Regions from separate parts of the Cohnella hashimotonis genome, predicted to be linked through region 1. Evidence: predicted binding sites of a transcription regulator. Region 1 holds the regulator's gene; each other region holds the start of a gene.

Region 1 (4,666 bases):
GCAGACGCACGATTTTTTTGCCGGGACGATCCGCTTTAAAGCGGTCCCTGATGCCGTCTTCGCTCAAGCCGTCGGCAACCTTCTCCTTGACCGAACCGTCCTGACGCTCCCATACGAACCAGGCCGTATTCGAGGCGTCCTTGCCCTCGACGACCCAGACCGAATCGTCCCATACATGCTTGGAGACGCTGTCGATCTTCTTAAGCCCCGCTTCCTGCTTGGCCTTGGCGATCGCAGCGCGTTCCTCGACCCGGTATTCGGCATCCGCGCTCCGGATATAGACGACGAATACGACCGCAACGAAGACGAGAAAGCCAAGGACGATCAAGCTCAGCCGCCAACCTGTCCAAGGCGACTGCCGTCTCCGCTCCGCGATGCGGCTCGGCGTCATCCCCGCAGCCTCTCGAAGCAGCGCTGCGCTTCGAAGCGAATCCGTTCGACGTCAAGCGTCAGCAGCTCGCGATCGCGCAAGATGCGCTTGCCGTCCACCCACACATGGGCAACGTCCGCGCCGCTGGCCGAATAGACGAGATGGGAAATATAATCGGTGCGCGGCATAAAATGCGGTTTGTCGATCGAAACGGCGGTGATGTCGGCCTTAAAGCCCGGACGCAGGCTGCCGGTCACGTCGCCGAGACCGATCGAACGGGCCCCGTACAGCGTGCCCATGCGCAGCGCCTCTACAGCGGGAACCGCCGTCGGATCGCCCGTTACGCCCTTATGGAGCAGCGCCGCAAGCCGAATCTCTTCGAACAGGTCGAGATTGTTGTTGCTGGCCGCACTATCCGTTCCCAGCGAGACGGTCACGCCGGCGGTTAGCAAATCCGGCACTCTCGCTACGCCGCTGGCCAGCTTCAGATTGCTGACCGGATTATGCGAGACGGCGACGCGGCGCTCCGCGAGCAGCGCGATCTCGTCGTCGTTCAGATGAACGGCGTGGGCAACGAGCGACGGACGGGAAAAGAGCCCGAGCTTGTCCAGATGCTCGACCGGACGCGCGCCGTATTGCTTGACGTTGAGCGCTACTTCGGCAGCGGTCTCGGACATGTGCGTATGCAGCGGCAGATCGAGCTCATGTGCCGCGGCCACGATGCGTTCGATATAGTCGGGCGGGCAAGTATACGGCGAATGCGGCGACATCATCACTTGGATGCGGCCGTCTGCCGCGCCCTGCCAGTCCTTCGCGAACTGCACGGCATCGTTTAGCTTCGCCGTCTGGACGTCCGGCGGACAAAGTCCGATAACGCCGCGAGTAAGCGTAGCCCGCAGACCCGCCTGGACCGCCACCTCGGCGACTTTGTCCATATGATCGTACATATCGACGAAGGTCGTCGTTCCGCTCAGTATCATTTCGGCGGCGGCAAGGGATGTGCCCCAATAGACGTCCTCGCCCGTAAATTTCGCTTCCATCGGCCACATATGATTCTCAAGCCAATCCTGCAGCACGAGATCGTCCGCCAGTCCGCGCAGCAGCGACATCGCCGCATGTCCGTGCGTATTGATCAGACCGGGCAGGAACAGCAGTCCTTTGCCGTTCACGACCTCCTCCGCCTGATCGCGAAGCTCCGCCGGGGCGTCGCCTTCGCCGGAGGCGGTGATATAACCGCCCTCAACGAATAGCCACCCCTCGAAAATTTGCCGCTCCGCGGACAGCTCCGCAAAAATGCCGTTCTCGATTAGCCAACGTTTCATTTTCCCGCTCCTTCTCCTTCTACTACTTCTACTTCTACTTCTACTTCTACTTCTACTTCTACTTCTACTTCTACTTCTACTGCGTCTTCGGATAAGCCGCGCTCCTTCGCCCCGTCCGAATCCAGATCGTGATCCATATAATAAGCCAGGCTTAGCAGGTCGCTCGTAAAATCAGCGTGGTGAATGCGGATGCCTGCCGGTATTTTCAGCACCGTCGGCGCAAAGTTCAGGATCGCCCGGATCCCCGCTTCGACGAAGCGGTCCGCGACCTTCTGCGCTTCGCTCGCCGGCACGGTGATGATTCCGATCGAGATGTCCTTGTCCTTTACTTCGTGCGGAAGCATCTGAATCGGGTTAACGGTCAAATGGCCGATCGCCACGCCCTTTTTGGCCGGATCGTCGTCGAACACCGATACGATCTTCATATTGTCCTTCAGGTACATATTGTAGTTGCAAAGGGCCCGGCCAAGGTTGCCGGCGCCCACGAGCGCCACATGGATCGGACGGTCGAGATTGAGAATATGACGGATCTTCTCGATCAAGTATCCGACATTGTAGCCGACGCCCTTACGCCCGAACTCGCCGAAGTAGGCAAGATCCTTGCGGATCTGGGCAGGATTGAGATCGAGCTTGTCTCCGAGATCCTGCGAGGACACCGTCTGGACGTCGCTGATGCTGAGTTCATTCAGATAACGCAGGTAAATCGGAAGGCGCCGGACGACCGCTTCAGATATTTTGATTTGCTTCAACTGGTGACTTCTCCTTCCGTCGCATCGCTTTCCTGCTTCGGTTTCTTCGTTCTGGTTCGTTTGGGCTTGGTCTTCTCCCGAGTCTTGTCCTCCTGCTCGCCGGTATCGGAGCCGGTATCGGAGCCAGTATCGGAGCGGATATTGGAGCCGGTATCGGAGCCGGCTTCTGCGTCGGCCGCAGCTTCGGCGGTCGCGGCTGCATTCGCCGGCTGCAGCCATTCTCTCACGCGCGGCACCAGGCCAGCGAGCGGCAGATGCTCCATTTTGGGTCCGGGCAGCGAGTACAAAAAATATTTGCCGTAGCTCGTATCGATGACGCGCGTATCGTACAAGATGACGATCCCCTTGTCCGAGGCAGTTCGCACGAGTCTGCCGAAGCCCTGCTTGAACTTGATGACCGCCTGCGGCAGCGACAGCTTCATGAACGGATTTTTGCGCTGCGCCGTCAGACGCTCGCTCTTGGCCTCCGTCACCGGATGGTTCGGCGGCTGGAACGGCAGCCGGACGATCGCGAGACAAGTCAGGGCATCCCCCGGAAGGTCGACGCCCTCCCAGAAGCTGCTCGTGCCGAGCAGCACCGAGCGCGGCTGCTCCATGAACTGGCTCGTCAGCCGGCTTCGGCTGCTGCCGTCCATTCCCTGACCGAGCACTTGAATATCGGCCGGCGCGAGCGCGGACTTGAGCGGCTCGTAAACGGTCTTCAGCATCTTGTGCGAGGTGAACAGCACAAGCATACGGCCGCGGGTTTCGGTCGCCACCTCGGCGATCGATGTCGTCAGCGCCTGTAAGAACGCGGCTTCGCCGTCTCTTCCCTTGATTGACGGAAAGTCGCGGGGGATGAGCAGCAGCGCCTGCTGTCGGTAGTTAAACGGCGAAGGGAGCTGAGCGGTACGCAGTCTTCCCTGCTGCTCCGCCTCGTCAAGGCCGAGCTGCTCCTTGACGTACTGGAACGACTTGTCTACCGTCAGCGTTGCGGACGTGAGCACGATGCTTTCCTTTTGACCAAACAAGCCTTCCTTCAGCAGGCCGCTCACGTCTGCGGGCACGATGTACATCCATAACGAACGGTTCTTGTACTGGCTGTGTCCCTCGATCCAATAGACGCACTCCGCCTCCGCCATCGAGACGAACGACTGCAGATCGCCGCGGACGGAAGACAGCTCCTTGACCGTGCCGTTCATGTCGGTCAGCAGGCTCTGCAGGGCAAGCTCCTCGCTGCGGTCGCGGATCTCCGCGAGCAGCTTCTCCAGCGGACGCACGAGATCCGAGAGCCGCAGCACGACATTATCCCCGTCAACGCGGATCGAATCCCAGTCCCTCGGCAGCGCATCCGACTTCAGCCGGTAGCTAAGCCCACCCGTCTCGTCGGCAGCGGCGCCTGAGGCAAGCAGCGCGTAAAGCCTGTCCGTCCATTGTTCCCAAGATTCCCGAAGCTCCTGCACGCGCGGCAGCAGCTCCTCCAGCTTCTCCGCCCACGTGCCGCTCGCGCTCTCGGCCGTGCCAGTCAGCTGTGAGATCAGGTTCGGCAGTTGGCCTGTCCTTGCGTCCTTCGCTAGCCTTGCGAGCGCGGCAGGCAGCGCGCCGTAGCCGATCCGGCGTCCGAGATGGTTGCTCGCTACCTCTTCCATATGATGGGCCTCGTCGACGATCAGCCTGTCGTAAGCGGGAAGCAGCCGGTGCTCCGCGCGCATGTCCGTGAATACCATCGCGTGGTTCGTAATGACAAGATCCGCCTTGAGGGCGTCCTGACGGGCGCGGTGGTAAAAGCATTTGCGGAACCAGGGACACTGTCTGTTCAGGCAAGAGTCCGCATCGCTTGCTACGGCATTCCACTCTTCCTTGGAGCGGCTCCCGAGATTAAGCTCCTCGGCTTCGCCCCGCTCGGTCTCCGACAGCCAGACGGCGAGCTGGCCACGCGCGACGGCTTCCTCCCTCGACAACGCAAAAGCGGGCGTCTGCATCTGCTGCTCGAACTTGCGCAGGCACATATAGTTGCTTCGCCCTTTGAACACCGCTGCCTTGAACGGTACGGGCAGCACGTCCTGCAGCAGCGGAAGATCGCGCTGGCGCAACTGCTCCTGCAGCTGAATCGTATGCGTCGTCACGACGATTTTTTTATTTTCTTTTAATCCATAATAAAGGGAGGGCAGCAAGTAGCCGAGCGACTTGCCCGTTCCCGTGCCCGCTTCGACGAGCAGATGGGCATCTTCCGCCAGCGCCTGGTG
Region 2 (4,666 bases), 5.8 Mb from region 1:
GATATCGAAAGCCTTCAGGGAGCCGATGCTGGCCAGCACGATATTGATCGTGAGCGACGGCGCCATGAGCGGGAAGGTAATCGATCTGAACTTACGCCAGCCGCCGGCCCCGTCAATATCTGCGGCCTCGTAGTAATCGCCCGGAATCGATTGGAGATTGGCCACGAAAATGACCATCGAGTACCCGACATATTGCCACAGCACGATCAGCACGATGGCGTACAGGGCGAACCGGGGATCGCCGAGCCAGGGCTGCTCCCAGTCTCCCAGACCGACGGCCCGAAGCAGACTGTTGAGCAGGCCGCTCTGCGGCTGGTAGATATAGAGCCACGTATAGCCGACGACCAGCGGACTAAGAATGGCGGGCGAGAAGAACACCGCGCGCAGCAGCGCTTTGGTCTTCAGCTTGGCGTCAAGCGCCAGCGCGAGGGGGATCGCCAGTCCGTTCTGGAGCAGGACGACGAGTACCGTGAACAGGAACGTATTGCGGAGCGCCTTGAGGAAGGCCGCGTCCGACGCCAGATGCGCGAAGTTGCGCAGGCCGACGAAGTCCATCGTCTTGGAGAGCCCGTTCCAGTTCGTCATGCTGTAATAAAAGCTGGTGACGACGGGCCCCAAAAAGATAATCGTATAGATCAGAAACGCCGGTGCGATAAACAAGGCCCAGCTTGCGTGCTCTCTTTTGCCGAGCGACCATTTTGCCACTTCCATCTCTCCTTGCTGCGCTGCCCGGCGAGCGGCGGGCGGCTTGAATTACGTCTAGCATACAAGCGTGGGAATGGATTCAAAATGATGTAAAATTCATGTTGCTTCTCTTTTTTTCGGCTTTTTGAAATTTGGAGGGGACCGCACTGTGTTACAATGCTAAGCGGAACGGATGGCGACGCCTGAAGGTTGAATCGCATGACGGACGAAAGCGCACGCTATTCAAGCGAGCCGCGGACGCGCTGGAGGATGAAAGAATTGAACAAACAGACGAAAATACACAATTCGCGGCCGGCGGCGGATGCGTACGCGCATTCTGAACAAGAAGGCGCGCAATCCCGGCGCGAGCTCGAGCTGGAGATTGCCCAGGAACGCGAGCGCGAGGTGAAAGCGAAACGCGGACGGCTGCTCTGGCTGGCCGTCGGCATCGTGCTCATCGCGGCCAACCTGCGCGGCGCCTTAACGGCGGTCGGTCCGGTCGTCGGCCGGATCAAGGACGACCTGAGCCTGTCCGGCGCGGGCGCCGGCATGCTCACGACGCTCGGCCTGCTTGCCTTCGCCGTGATCTCGCCGGTAGCGCCCAAGCTGTCGCGCCGCTTCGGCGCGGAGAACATGCTGCTTGCCGGCATGGCCTTGATCACGGTGGGCGTGATCGTGCGTGCCGCGCCTTATTCGGCGCTGTTGTTCGCGGGCACCGTATTGATCGGTATCGGCATCGGCGTGGGCAACGTGCTCGTGCCCGCGCTCATCAAGCGGGACTTCGAGAACCGCGCAGGCCTCATGACCGGCATCTATTCGGTCGCGCTGACGCTCGTCGCCGGCATCGCATCCGGCGTCAGCATTCCGATCGCGGACGCGCCGGGCTTCGGCTGGCGCGGCGCGCTCGGCGTATGGGGGCTCGCCTCGGCGCTGGCGATGGTCGCCTGGCTGCCGCAGGTCAGCCGCGGCCGGCGCGAGCGGGGCGTCAGCCGTCCGGCTTCGGCGTCCGCGCGCCCTTGGCGGTCCCCGCTAGCGTGGCAGGTATCGCTCTTCATGGGCTTCCAATCGATCATTTTTTACGTCAACGTCACCTGGCTGCCGGAGCTTCTGCAGGACCGCGGGATGAGCCCGGGCACGGCGGGGTGGATGCTGTCGCTCATGCAGATCATCGGCTTGCCCGCGAACTTCCTCGCGCCGGTGCTGGCTGCGCGGCGTCCGAGCCAGCGGGGCATCATGGCGGTCGTCATGGCGATGCTGCTCGTCGGTTACGGGGGCCTGCTTTTCGATTCCGGCACCGGGCCTCTTACGGTTGCGTGGGTGCTCCTGATCGGGATCGGCGCGGGCGCGAGCTTCAGCCTCTGCCTCGTGTTTTTCTCGCTGCGTACGCGCACCGCATCCGAGGCGACGGAGCTGTCGGGCATGGCCCAGTTCGTGGGCTACCTCGTGGCGGCCGTCGGCCCTGCTTTTATCGGCTTCGTTCACGACCGCTCCGGCGGCTGGCAGACGCCGCTTGTCGTGATGGTCGTTGTCGTGGCGCTGGCTGCGCTGTTCGGGCTCGGTTCGAGCCGCGCCGCCTACGTCTCGTCAACTTCCGCGCAAGCGTCCAACAATCCGACAAGCTCTGACACAAAATAGACACAATTAACCTTTTTAATTTTTTTACATCTGGGACGCAAACGGGTGTAAAATGGGGAACAAGGGTTCATTTCGACCTTCCGGATCGAATACGAAGAAGCCAAAGGAATAGCGGCACGCCTTTTTATGTGAAAAATGGTACAAATGTCGCCCGCCTCCCCGTGCCCCTTCGTCCGCCGAGACGGAGAATCGCAAGAGACCGCATGACCTTACTGTAAAGGAGGACTTTGTCTCATGACTACCACACCGCAATCGCAAGGCGCCGAGCAAGCCGTCGACGCGCAAAAGGCCCAGGATGTGCTGGATCAACTGATGAAGCCGGAAGTTCAACAATCGCTCACTACGCTGGTGGACAACCTGCCCAAGCTGACCGAGATGGTGACGACGCTGACCGCGGCGTACGACTTCGCTTCCGGCCTCGCGAAGGACCAAGTTTTCATCAACGATACGAAGGCGGGCATCGTCGAGTTTTTCACGCCGGTCGTCGACAAGGCCAAGGGTCTCGCATCTGCAGCCATCGAAGCGGGCGACCGCGCCGAAGCCGACACGCAGGCTGTGGGCCTGTTCGGTCTGCTCAAGATGCTGAAGGATCCGCAAGTGCAGAAGACGCTGCGCTACACCCAAGCATTCCTGAACGTACTGGCGGAGCGCCAGCAGCAACGCTAATCCCCAAACCACTGACTCACGAACGGAGGATGGACCATGGCTAAACAAATCTTGATCCTGGGCGGCGGTTACGGCGGATTGCTGAGCGCGCTGACGGCTCGTCAGCACCTGAGCGTCCACGAAGCGGCGATTACGGTCATCAACCGTTATCCGACCCACCAGATCATTACCGAGCTGCACCGGCTGGCTGCAGGCACGATCAGCGAACCTGCTGTTGCGCTGCCGCTTGCCAAGTTGCTGAAGAACCAAGGCATCAATGTGATCATCGATACGGTCAAGGAGATCAAGCCGAACGACAAAAAGGTAACGACGGCAGGCGGCGGCTCGTACACGTACGACAACCTCGTCATCGCCCTCGGTTCCGAGACGGCTTACTTTGGCATTCCGGGACTGCAAGAGAACAGCTTCGTGCTGAAGTCCGTCAGCGACGCCAACAAGATCCGCGAGCACGTTCATGCGCGCCTTGACGCCTACAAGGCGTCCAAGGACCCGGCCGACGCAACGATCGTCGTCGGCGGCGGCGGCCTGACGGGCATCGAGCTCGTCGGCGAATTCGCCGACAAGCTGCCTGAAGTCGCACGCGCCAAGGGCATCGACCCGGCCGACATCAAGCTCTACGTCGTGGAAGCCGGCCCGGCGATTCTGCCGATCTTCCCGCCGGAGCTCATCGCCCGCGCCCAAGCGAGCCTCGAGAAGCGCGGCGTCGAGTTCATCATCAGCGTAGCGATCACCGAAGCTTCCAAGGACACCGTCTCCCTGAAGGACGGCCGCACGCTCAAGTCCAACACCATCATCTGGACCGGCGGCGTCCAAGGCCACGAGATCGTCGCGAACTGCGGCATCGAAGTGAACCGCGGCCGCGCCTCGGTTACCGATACGCTCCAATCGACTTCGCACCCTGACGTCTATCTCGCAGGCGACTGCGCGGTCGTCATCCCTGGCGAAGGCGCGCGTCCGTATCCGCCGACTGCACAGCTGGCCTGGCAAATGGGCGAGCTCATCGGCCACAACCTGGCTGCCGTAATCAAGGGCGGCGTGCAAGACACGTTCCAACCGGTATTCTCCGGTACGCTGGGCAGCCTCGGCCGCAAGGACGCGGTCGGCACCGTCGGTGCGAGCGGCACCCGCTTTAAGGGCTTCCCTGCGACGCTGATGAAGGAAATGAGCAACATCCGCTATCTGACGCACATCAAGGGTCTGTTCGCGGTGCTTGAATAGGGTTTTCGCTCAGAAAAAAGTCGTTCCTGTCCGGTGTATGCCGGACTAGGAACGACTTTTTTATTTATACTCTAGCGCCGGGCCTTCCACAGACCAACTCGGTGTCGTACCCTTGCTAAGATTTTGATTTAGATTCACGACGACCACCTCGCCGTTTACCCGCTCCCAGAACAGTATCGCTTTTCCTTCGGATTTGTTAAGAAGCAGTGCCGGCCAATAGTCGCCAGACTTTAATGCTTCTTTCTTTACTTCGGAATTAAAGGCAGCATTAAATGAGAAGGCTTCTTTTTGCGTCAAATGATTGGTAAACTCAATATCCACATCTCCGCTGTTGATGAGTTCCCAAGCCTTGTCGTCTTGTACAGCTTCGATCTTGTTTGCTTCAAGCACTTTCAGTGCGCGATCCCAGCTGTCCTGGATCTTCTTTACGACGCTTTTGTCCTTGATACGGTCAAACATGGGT
Region 3 (4,666 bases), 3.9 Mb from region 1:
GTCCCAGACCGGTCCGATCGTGTTGATCATGACCCGGCGGTCCGTGTCGCCGCGTCCGATGATTTTCGTCAGCATGCCCACCCCGAAGTCGAAGCCTTCAAGGAAGAAGAAGCCGATGAACAGCACGGTCACCAATATAAACCATAACGTCTCCAGCATGGCGATATCGTCGCCTCTCTTTCGTATGCGTTAGATAGATGAGCTTCGACCAGTCCGGACGCCGCTTTAGAGAATCGGCAGCGCCGGATTGCCCGGATTCGCATGCGCCTTGTGCGACGCATCCGCGGCCATGTCGTCCTTGCGGACGAAGTGAACAATCAAATAGACGAGCGCCGCCGCCAAAAGGCCGTATACGACCGTGAAGCCGATCAGCGAGGTCAGCACCATGCCGCTTGATACGAGCGGGGACACGCCGTCCGCCGTCTTGGCCAGGCCGAACACCGTCCAGGGCTGCCGCCCTACCTCGGTCATCACCCAGCCGGACAGATTGCCGAGCCACGGCAGCGCCATCGCCGGCATCATCCACCAGAGGAATCGCGGACTGTTCAACACTTTCCCGCGATACATTTTCCAGACACCGAGCAGCGCGACGAGAATCATGAGCATGCCCGACACGAGCATGACGCGGAAGCTCCAGAACGTGGTGCGGACGGGCGGGATATAATTGCCGGGACCGTACTCCTGCTCGTACTTCGCCTGCAGCTCGTTCATGCCCGGCACAGACCCGCTCAGCTTGTTGTAGGACAGCACGCTCAGCAGATAAGGCACCTCCAGCTTCGCCGCGTTCTGCTTGGCCCCCGGATCGATCGCGGCCACGACGGTCCACGGCGCATGCTCGCCCGTCGTCTCCCAGAGCGCCTCGGCCGCCGCCATCTTCATCGGCTGTGATTCCATCAGGTGCTGCGCCTGTTCGTGACCCGCGAACGCCGTAAGGATGCTGCCGACGAGCGTCACGACCATCCCGATCGAGAACGACGCCTTGAACGCTTCCGTCTGATGCTTGCGCAGCATCTTGTAGGCGCTGATGCCGACGACAAACATGCCGCCGGTGCACAACGCCCCGTAGATCACGTGCGGGAACTCGACCCACAGCTGCTTGTTGCCCAGCAAGGCGAAGAAGTTCGACATTTCCGCGCGGCCGTTGTTGATGACGTAGCCTACAGGCTCCTGCATAAACGAGTTGGCCGCCAGAATCCACAGCGCCGACAGCGTCGCCCCGATCGCGACGAGCCAGATCGCCGCCAGGTGCACCTTCTTGGGCAGTTTGTCCCAGCCGAAGATCCAGATGCCGAGGAACGTAGACTCGAGGAAAAAGCTGACGAGCGCCTCCACCGCCAGCGGTCCGCCGAACACGGCGCCGACGTAGCGCGAGTAATCCGCCCAGTTCATCCCGAACTGGAACTCCTGCATGATCCCCGTCACGACGCCCACCGCGAAGTTCAGGAGGAACAGCCTGCCCCAGAACTGGGTCAGCTTCTTGTACTTCTCGTCGTTCTTGACGACGTAGAGCGTGTTCATGAAGGCGATCAGGTAGGCAAGCCCGATCGATAAAGGCACGAACAAAAAATGATAAATCGTGGTGACGCCGAACTGCCATCGCGCCAGATCCAATGCATCCACAAATAGGCCTCCTCTCTCACTCGAAGCCCATTATAGCGGCGGAGCGCATGCCGGCATGTGATCGATGTCACAATACGGTTAGAACCCTGCGAGACGTCGCAAATCGTCACAAAAATGCCGCGAGGCGGCGCGCGTTTTCAGGGATGACATCGCATTTTGCCCCGTTTGAACGGTATCCCCTTCAGTCAGGCGACGAGCAAATATCCCCTCAGTCAGGGGTAGAGACGGTCGCGAGCGCAAGAAAGGGAGCATGAGCAAATCGATTCCCCAATCGATTCCCAGAGCGTTTCCTGTGCGAAGGGGATATCGTTAAAACGCTTTAAAACACTAAGCCGCCCCAAGTATCCGCTCCACCGGCCGTTCCCTCTGGATTTGCGCCCTCCGCGGCATTATGATGGATAGAGTCAGGCTAAGAAAGGGGGGCCACCTATGTCAATCAACCGCAGGCTGCTAACGGACACGGATTTCCAAGAGGCGATGGAGCGTCAGCTTCGCATGCGCGTGTTCAAAAACGACCATATCGTGGACAGCGGCGGCGTCATTCTTCGCTTTGACGACAATACCGTCGTCATTCAATCCAGTGTCAGCGAGCTGGCCTATCACAATAGGCGAGACTGCGAATTTTTCGAATTGAAGCGGAGAACCTGAGCCTATCCAACCATATTCGCCTCCTCTCGCGCATATCCATGGGGAACAGCGCAAGGAGGCGATTCAATTGAAAAAAGCTTATTTGGCATTCCTCGGTCTTATCGTATGCTTGACCTGTCTGATTCCTTTGGGTACCGCGTCCGCGGCCTCGGCCGCCCAGATCAAGCTGAACGCAAAGTACAGCGGCTACGAAAATTTCATCGTCATCGACAAATCGCTCAATAAACTGGCTTACTTTAAGGAAGGCAAGCTCGTCAAAACATTCCCCGTAGCGACCGGTGCCAAACCTTCGTACACGCCCGAGGGCCTTTTCGTCATTCAGGAGAAAATTAAAAATCGCCCTTATTACAAAGAGAAGATCAAAGGCGGTGATCCCAAAAATCCATTGGGCGATCGCTGGCTCGGCCTCAAAGTAACGCTCAAAAACGGAAATGTATCCTACGCATACGGCATCCATGGCACGAACAATGAAAAGTCCATCGGCAAATATGTATCGTCCGGCTGCATCCGGATGCATAACAAAGACGTCCGTTGGCTGTACGAGGAGGTTCCGAGCAAAACACCGGTACTCATCCAAAAGTAATCCGCCGCCCCTCCGGACGAGAATGTACGTTCCCTAAAAGGGATTGACTTCCACCTTTGTTTCCGTGTATAGTGAACGAACAAAATACTTTTCATCCGACAGGGGAAGCACCCGCGAGTCAAGGCCACAGCCTTGCTTGCTGGTGCTTTTTTGCTGTCCAATCCACTTTTTGGGGAGGAATTTCGTTATGCGATGGGGATGTAAATGGGTGTTTGCAGCGGTACTGATGTGGTTTGCGATATCGCCAGGCGTTTCTGACGCCGCTTCGTTCACGTTCTCGACGGCGGCCAAGACCGCTTACGACAAGATGAATGCGGCAGCGGAGCCGGAGCTGCGCACCAAGATCGCGTCTCAATACGATACGCTGCGATCGCTGGAGGCCAAGGGCGATCAGACGGACGCAGCGACCGCCGCCCTCCACGAACGCAACGAACAGCAGTTGAAGACGGCCAAGCAGCGGATCAAGGACATCGACGCAGCCGAGATCGCCAAGCTGGATGGACAGGTCAAGACTGCGCAAGCCAAGTACAAGCCGCTCTTCGACGGTTACACGTCGCTCAACAAACGGATCGAGGCAGCACGCAAATTGAAAAACAAAGAATTGAACGCCGCACTCAAGCTTCAAGCCGATATCATGAAGGTTACGATTCAACTCGCCCGCGACGATATTCGAGCCAAGAAAGACAAGCTTAAGCTCGCCAAAAGCGCCGCCGCCTTGAAGGCCAAGCGCGCCAAGGAGCCGCTAGCGTCCATCGACGGACTCAAAACGCGAATTCAAGCAGAGAAAAAAGCGGCGTCGGCTGCGAAGCAGGCTGGCAAAACGCTCTGGAGCAGCTTTAATGCGTCCGCAAAAAAGAATGCGCCCCGAGATGCGTTAAGCGACCTCTCAGGCCTGCTTAAGTTGGCAGGTCAGATCAACGCAGCCAAGCAGAATCAATACGTTTTGGAGCAGAAGATCGCGGATGCAATCGCACGCGCCTCTTCGTTGGCTGCAGTATAAACGCCCCAACGATTAGAATAAACAAGGCAGCTGCAATTTTGTCCTTGGACGCACAAAAGCCCGGCCATTGGCCGGGCTTTGCTATTTAAGGGCGTTGCCGCCGCTTAAAGTTTTTATTACAGCTTTACAACGTTTTCAGCTTGCGGACCGCGGTTGCCTTGAACAACGTTGAATTCAACGCGTTGGCCTTCGTCAAGCGTCTTGAAGCCTTCGCCGACGATTGCGGAGAAGTGAACGAATACGTCGTTGCCGCCTTCAACTTCGATGAAACCGAAGCCTTTTTCTGCGTTGAACCACTTAACTGTACCTTGTTGAGCCATTTGGTATTACCTCCAAAAATGTTTTTTCTACATGACCTTTATTTTGCGTAGAAAATAAAATTCACATATTGTACAAGGTTATTAATCCTTCTAAAATAATAACCCTCTACAATATGTGAACTCAGGTCAAGATTTAGATTAAACTCATCTTATCATATCTTGTCCAGGAACGCAAATGCAGAAATGGTCTGTGCAAGGCAGAACAAGAAAACGCTCTTCCTTGCCGGCTACACTCCCCACGGCAGGGTAAAGCGTCGCTCAAATATAGGTTAACCAAAGACGAGAGGTTCTAAACAGGGTCTGAAAACTTTTTTTTTTAAGCGGGGGGTTTGCGATCCCTCAAGCAAAGATGCCGCCCTCCAGGGGAGAAGCGGCATCGGGCATGAATCACAAGCGCCGAATATCGATAACCGGCGTTAGCTGCGGCTCGACATCGACAGACTCGTATTCACGAGAGCTGGAAGCATGCGCTCGGTCTTTTCCATCGGAGATCCG
Region 4 (4,666 bases), 1.7 Mb from region 1:
GCTGGCGTGTCCGAAGCCTTCGTATCGCTGCGGGAGATCGACGGTCTAATTCGGGTCGTTATTATGGACAAAGGCGTCGGCTTCATCCGTACGTCGGCAAGCTCCGGCGTCGGCCTTTTCAGCATGGAAGAACGCGCGCGTGCCGTTTCCGGCGAATTAAAGCTGCATTCTGAACCGGGCCACGGCACGACCGTCACGTTGACGGTACCGGCTGGTTGAAGTTGGGAGCTCTTGCTTTCAATACCACGAATATCCATATTCCGCGCGTACAGGTTCCTTTTTCCGGTGTTTTAACAATATCCCCTTAAATCAGGGAAAGATGCGCGCCCGAGCAGCGATGCTATTCTGGCAAGTCGGCTGAAGGTCCGCGCTTAACCGGCATGCCGCCTGCTCCGTTCCGGTTGTCTAAACGCCCAGCGGATCGGGCGAATGCCGGAACGCGCGCTTACCAAGCTTCGATACGTGATCGTTCTCGATGTGCCGATGCACGCGATCAGCGCTTCCAGCGTTCTGCTCCCGGAAACGTAGCGGAAACAAAATTCGTTCAAATACGACTGCAGATGCTTAGGGCCGATTCCGCCGAACGTCCAGGCCAACCAACGTACAACGCCGAGCCATGCGTGATGCGGCGCTTTGCGGCCGCGATGGCTGCGCTGCAGCAGTTCCGTTTTACCGAAGTCCCCGCGATTTGCAGTATGGTTATGCAAAAACCGCTCCACCGCTTCCTCATCCTCCGAACCGCCTCTGCCAGGAACGGCAGTCCCATCGATTCCGTCGACGGCCTTCATTTTGAGATGAACGACCTCTCCCGTCTGATCGAGCGAGGCACCGATCACGATCGGCTGCGGTTTCAACGCACCCTGAGCGAGCTTATCGCTGAAATACCGGTGGTATTCATAGCCGTAATATTCACCCAACAGTTGCAGGCTCCCCTCAAGAGGCCGGGCGCCATCTTGTTCACCGATGACATGGCGCAATTTGTGGTTGATCAGCCAGGCGGTCTTATAAGTCACGCAGATCAACTCGGCGAGCAGCACGGCGCTGATGCCGAATTGCATCAGGTACATGGCCTTGAACCACTTGGTCAGCGGCGTGCGCGTGCCCTCGAGCGCGGTGCCGGCCGTAAGCGATGTCTGATGGGAGCAGGAGCGGCATTCGAAAAGCCGGCGTCCGCGGGAGGCTATATCGTAGTAACGTGAATGCCAGCAGCGGGGGCAACGGAAGCCGTCGGGCCACTTGGCTGCAAAAAGCGCGCCAGCGCAATCTTCTTCGGCATAGCAAGGTATGGAATCCCGAATCGAAAAACCGCTGGACATATGAATCCTCCCTTTTAATAGGAACTAATGTTCTCATATTACCAGATAATAGGTTTTATTGCACGCTCTTTTTTTGCTCAAAAATACGCTGCTCAATCATCCGCTTGCTTAGCTGCATGAAAGATATGAACCTGTTCGAAGGGGATGTCGTTAAAACGCGATCGGCCCCCTTTATCGGTTTTCCTTACTAAAGGGGATATTGTTAAAACGGGATAAATAGAGTCGAGTTGCCCGCCCTACTGAGCCAGCATCGCGCGCCGCGCGTTACCAGGCAACAAACGACAGCTCCTGAAAGAAGGGGATGTCTTTCAAACGAGAGAAGTGAGGTTGTGTCTATTTCGTGGCCGCTCCAATATTGTGATTTTTTTCACATTACTTAATTCCGAATCACGTTATATTTAATTCATCAAAAGAAGCAATGCCCCGATAAACCTGAAGGAGGAACCACCGATGAAAACGACAACCAACACGGACAACGCGCTGAAGCCTTACGGCGGCGACGACGAGCGATACACACTGCTAAACGATGCGGTCGTCAGAGCCCGGCAGGAGCACGACGCTTTGGAAGAGGAACTCGCGGACCTGTACGCGCAGGTGTGCACGGTACGCAAGGACGAGGACATTATTCACCTGAACGTTAATGTCCGAATCCTGAACGAACGCGTGAAGCACTTCATGACCGAGTGGAGCGCGCATATCGCATGGGAAAAAACGGAACTCTTCCCCTACGCGGTATGGTACCTTGAGACGGAGCCCGATCTGTTCACGCTCATGGAACAGGATTACGGTCTCGCGGAACGGTTCATCGGCTCTTTCCTGAACACGTTGGAACAGTCGGTGCTGCCGATCTCGCCGGAGGAAGCGAAGGCGCTGTCGTCCTATCTTCTCCAAGCTTACGCCTTCTTGAAGAACCGGCTGAACGAGGAGGAGGAGATCATCGATACTTTGGAGGATCACTCGAACGTTTACAGTTATTAAGGGCATGCGAAGATAAGTGAAAAAATTCACAAGAAATAATAACGAATTGTGAGATCCGTCACATTCGAAATGGATCGCAGCCTTCATACTGAGGTTGTAAGGCGAGCAAGACAAACGACAGTCACTATTAAACGCCTTAAAGGCGAAAAGGGAGATGGCCATTATGGTCACCAAGTGGTTCAAAGAAAACGTATGGGCAGCAGTCGCAGTAACGCTTCTCCGTATCTATGTCGGCTGGCAGTGGATCGACGCAGGATGGCATAAGCTGACGGGCGGTTTCACTGCAAAAGGATTCCTGCAAGGAGCGGTCGCCAAGCCGGTAGCCGACCACGCGACGAACGAAGTCATCTTCCCCAACTACACCTACTTCATCGAGCACTTCGCGCTGCCGAACGTCAAATTGATCGACGTGCTTATCCCGCTTGGCGAGTTCCTGATCGGCGTAGGGCTGATCGTCGGGGGACTCACGGTAACCGCCGCCTTCTTCGGAATGCTGCTCAACACGCTGTTCCTCTTCGCGGGCACCGTAAGCACGAACCCATGGCTGCTCGTCCTCGGCTTCATCGTCTTCACGGCGGGCGCCAATGCCGGACGCTTCGGACTCGACTACTACCTGCTCCCGCTTATCCGCAAGGGCTTCGGCAAAATCAAGCACGCCATCACGGACAAGAAGCATGACGGCGGCACGCACGGCACGCCTGTCGCGCACTGATTCATCGCCTGGCTGATTGGCACGGCGGCCGGAGTTCTCCGGCCGCCGTCCATATCGTCAGGCCGCCGAGACCGACGGAGGAAATCAATATTTGACGGGAGGCCACGAGGATGGCGACGAAAGAAAAAGCGCAAGCCGAATTTATGTCCGCGCAAGACGAAGTGAATCTGCTCGCGGAGCGAGCCAACAGGGCGCTCGAAGCGTACATGCGGCTGAATCAGGAGCAGGTCGACCGGATCGTGCAGGCGATGGCTTTGGCCGGACTTGATCAGCATATGCCGCTCGCGAAGATCGCGGTCGAGGAGACCGGCAGAGGCGTCTATGAAGACAAGATCACGAAGAACATTTTCGCGACGGAATACATTTATCACAGCATCAAGGCGGAGAAGACGGTAGGCGTGATCGAGGAGAATGTCTACGAAAACTACCGCATGGTCGCCGAGCCGGTCGGTGTGATCGCCGGCATCACGCCGGTGACGAACCCCACCTCGACGACGATGTTCAAGTCGCTGATCGCCGCCAAGACGCGCAATCCGATCGTCTTCGCTTTTCATCCGTCGGCGCAGAAGTCGAGCTCGGCCGCGGCGAGAACGCTGCTCGAAGCGGCACTGGCCGCCGGAGCGCCCGAGCATTGCATTCAGTGGATCGAGCACCCTTCCGTTGAAGCGACGGGGCTGTTGATTAATCACAAGGACATCGCGCTCGTGCTGGCCACCGGCGGTTCCGCGATGGTGAAGGCGGCCTACAGCACCGGCAAGCCGGCGTTAGGCGTAGGTCCGGGCAACGTCCCTTGCTTCATTGAACGCACGGCGGATCTCGAGCAGGCTGTGACCGACCTGATCCTGTCCAAGACGTTCGACAACGGCATGATTTGCGCATCAGAGCAAGCGGTCATCCTCGACGAGCCAATCTACGACCAGGCGAAGGCGCTCATGGCGCGCCAAGGCTGCTATTTCCTCAATAAAGAAGAAATCGAGGCCGTATCGCGGCTCGTCATCAATCCTGAGAAATGCGCGGTCAACGCAGTCATCGTCGGACAACCGGCCGTGAAGATCGCGGAGATGGCCGGCATTCAGGTGCCGCCGGCGACGAAGGTGCTCGTGGCAGAGCTGGCCGGCGTAGGCGAAAAGTTTCCTTTGTCCGCCGAGAAACTGAGCCCGGTGCTCGCGTGTTACAAAGTAAAAACGGCCGAGCAGGGCATCGATCGCGCCGCGCAGGTCATCGCCTTCGGCGGCATGGGCCACTCGTCGGTCATTCATTCGAACGACCAAGCCGTCATCACGGCGTTCTCGGCCCGACTGCAGACAGGGCGCATTATCGTCAACGCGCCTTCGACCCACGGGGCGATCGGCGACATTTACAACACGAACCTGCCTTCGCTCACGCTCGGCTGTGGCTCGTACGGCCACAACTCGACGACCTCGAACGTCACCGCCGTCAACCTGATCAACGTCAAGCGGGTGGCGTACCGTACGGTCAACATGCAGTGGTTCAAGGTGCCGCCGAAAATCTACTTCGAGAAGGGCGCCACGCAGTATCTCGAGAAGATGCCGGATATCAGCCGCGTCATGATCGTGACCGACGAAGCGATGGTGAAGCTCGGGTATGTGGAGAAGGTTGCTTACTACCTGCGCAAGCGCAAGGACCCGGTATCCGTCGA

What was found. The regulator Rex, encoded in region 1, represses fermentation and respiration genes when NADH is low (regulators of the CRP and FNR family bind a similar motif). The targets are predictions, from matches to a motif close to TTGTGAAATATTTCACAA.
Region 2: a site for Rex is predicted at 2,446-2,463, ahead of KB449_RS34310 (DUF1641 domain-containing protein). Genes of this name have one in related genera too.
Region 3: a site for Rex is predicted at 1,676-1,693, ahead of KB449_RS26705 (cytochrome ubiquinol oxidase subunit I). Genes of this name have one in related genera too.
Region 4: a site for Rex is predicted at 1,672-1,689, ahead of KB449_RS04025 (hemerythrin domain-containing protein). Genes of this name have one in related genera too.

Annotation. Positions count from the first base shown of each region.
Region 1 is NZ_JAGRPV010000001.1:2,774,445-2,779,110, reverse strand. Features, by position in the region: gene KB449_RS11185 (cell wall elongation regulator TseB-like domain-containing protein) at 1-391, opposite strand, end outside; gene KB449_RS11180 (amidohydrolase) at 388-1,692, opposite strand; gene KB449_RS11175 (redox-sensing transcriptional repressor Rex) at 1,689-2,441, opposite strand; gene dinG (ATP-dependent DNA helicase DinG) at 2,438-4,666, opposite strand, start outside.
Region 2 is NZ_JAGRPV010000001.1:8,592,061-8,596,726, forward strand. Features, by position in the region: gene KB449_RS34300 (carbohydrate ABC transporter permease) at 1-705, opposite strand, end outside; gene KB449_RS34305 (CynX/NimT family MFS transporter) at 964-2,319, shown strand; gene KB449_RS34310 (DUF1641 domain-containing protein) at 2,554-2,985, shown strand; gene KB449_RS34315 (NAD(P)/FAD-dependent oxidoreductase) at 3,022-4,203, shown strand; gene KB449_RS34320 (hypothetical protein) at 4,264-4,666, opposite strand, start outside.
Region 3 is NZ_JAGRPV010000001.1:6,711,891-6,716,556, forward strand. Features, by position in the region: gene cydB (cytochrome d ubiquinol oxidase subunit II) at 1-159, opposite strand, end outside; gene KB449_RS26705 (cytochrome ubiquinol oxidase subunit I) at 226-1,620, opposite strand; gene KB449_RS26710 (hypothetical protein) at 2,050-2,268, shown strand; gene KB449_RS26715 (L,D-transpeptidase) at 2,336-2,851, shown strand; gene KB449_RS26720 (hypothetical protein) at 3,039-3,851, shown strand; gene KB449_RS26725 (cold-shock protein) at 3,968-4,171, opposite strand; gene KB449_RS26730 (cold-shock protein) at 4,588-4,666, opposite strand, start outside.
Region 4 is NZ_JAGRPV010000001.1:1,032,008-1,036,673, forward strand. Features, by position in the region: gene KB449_RS04015 (PAS domain-containing sensor histidine kinase) at 1-219, shown strand, start outside; gene KB449_RS04020 (transposase) at 372-1,316, opposite strand; gene KB449_RS04025 (hemerythrin domain-containing protein) at 1,767-2,294, shown strand; gene KB449_RS04030 (DoxX family protein) at 2,458-3,006, shown strand; gene adhE (bifunctional acetaldehyde-CoA/alcohol dehydrogenase) at 3,117-4,666, shown strand, end outside.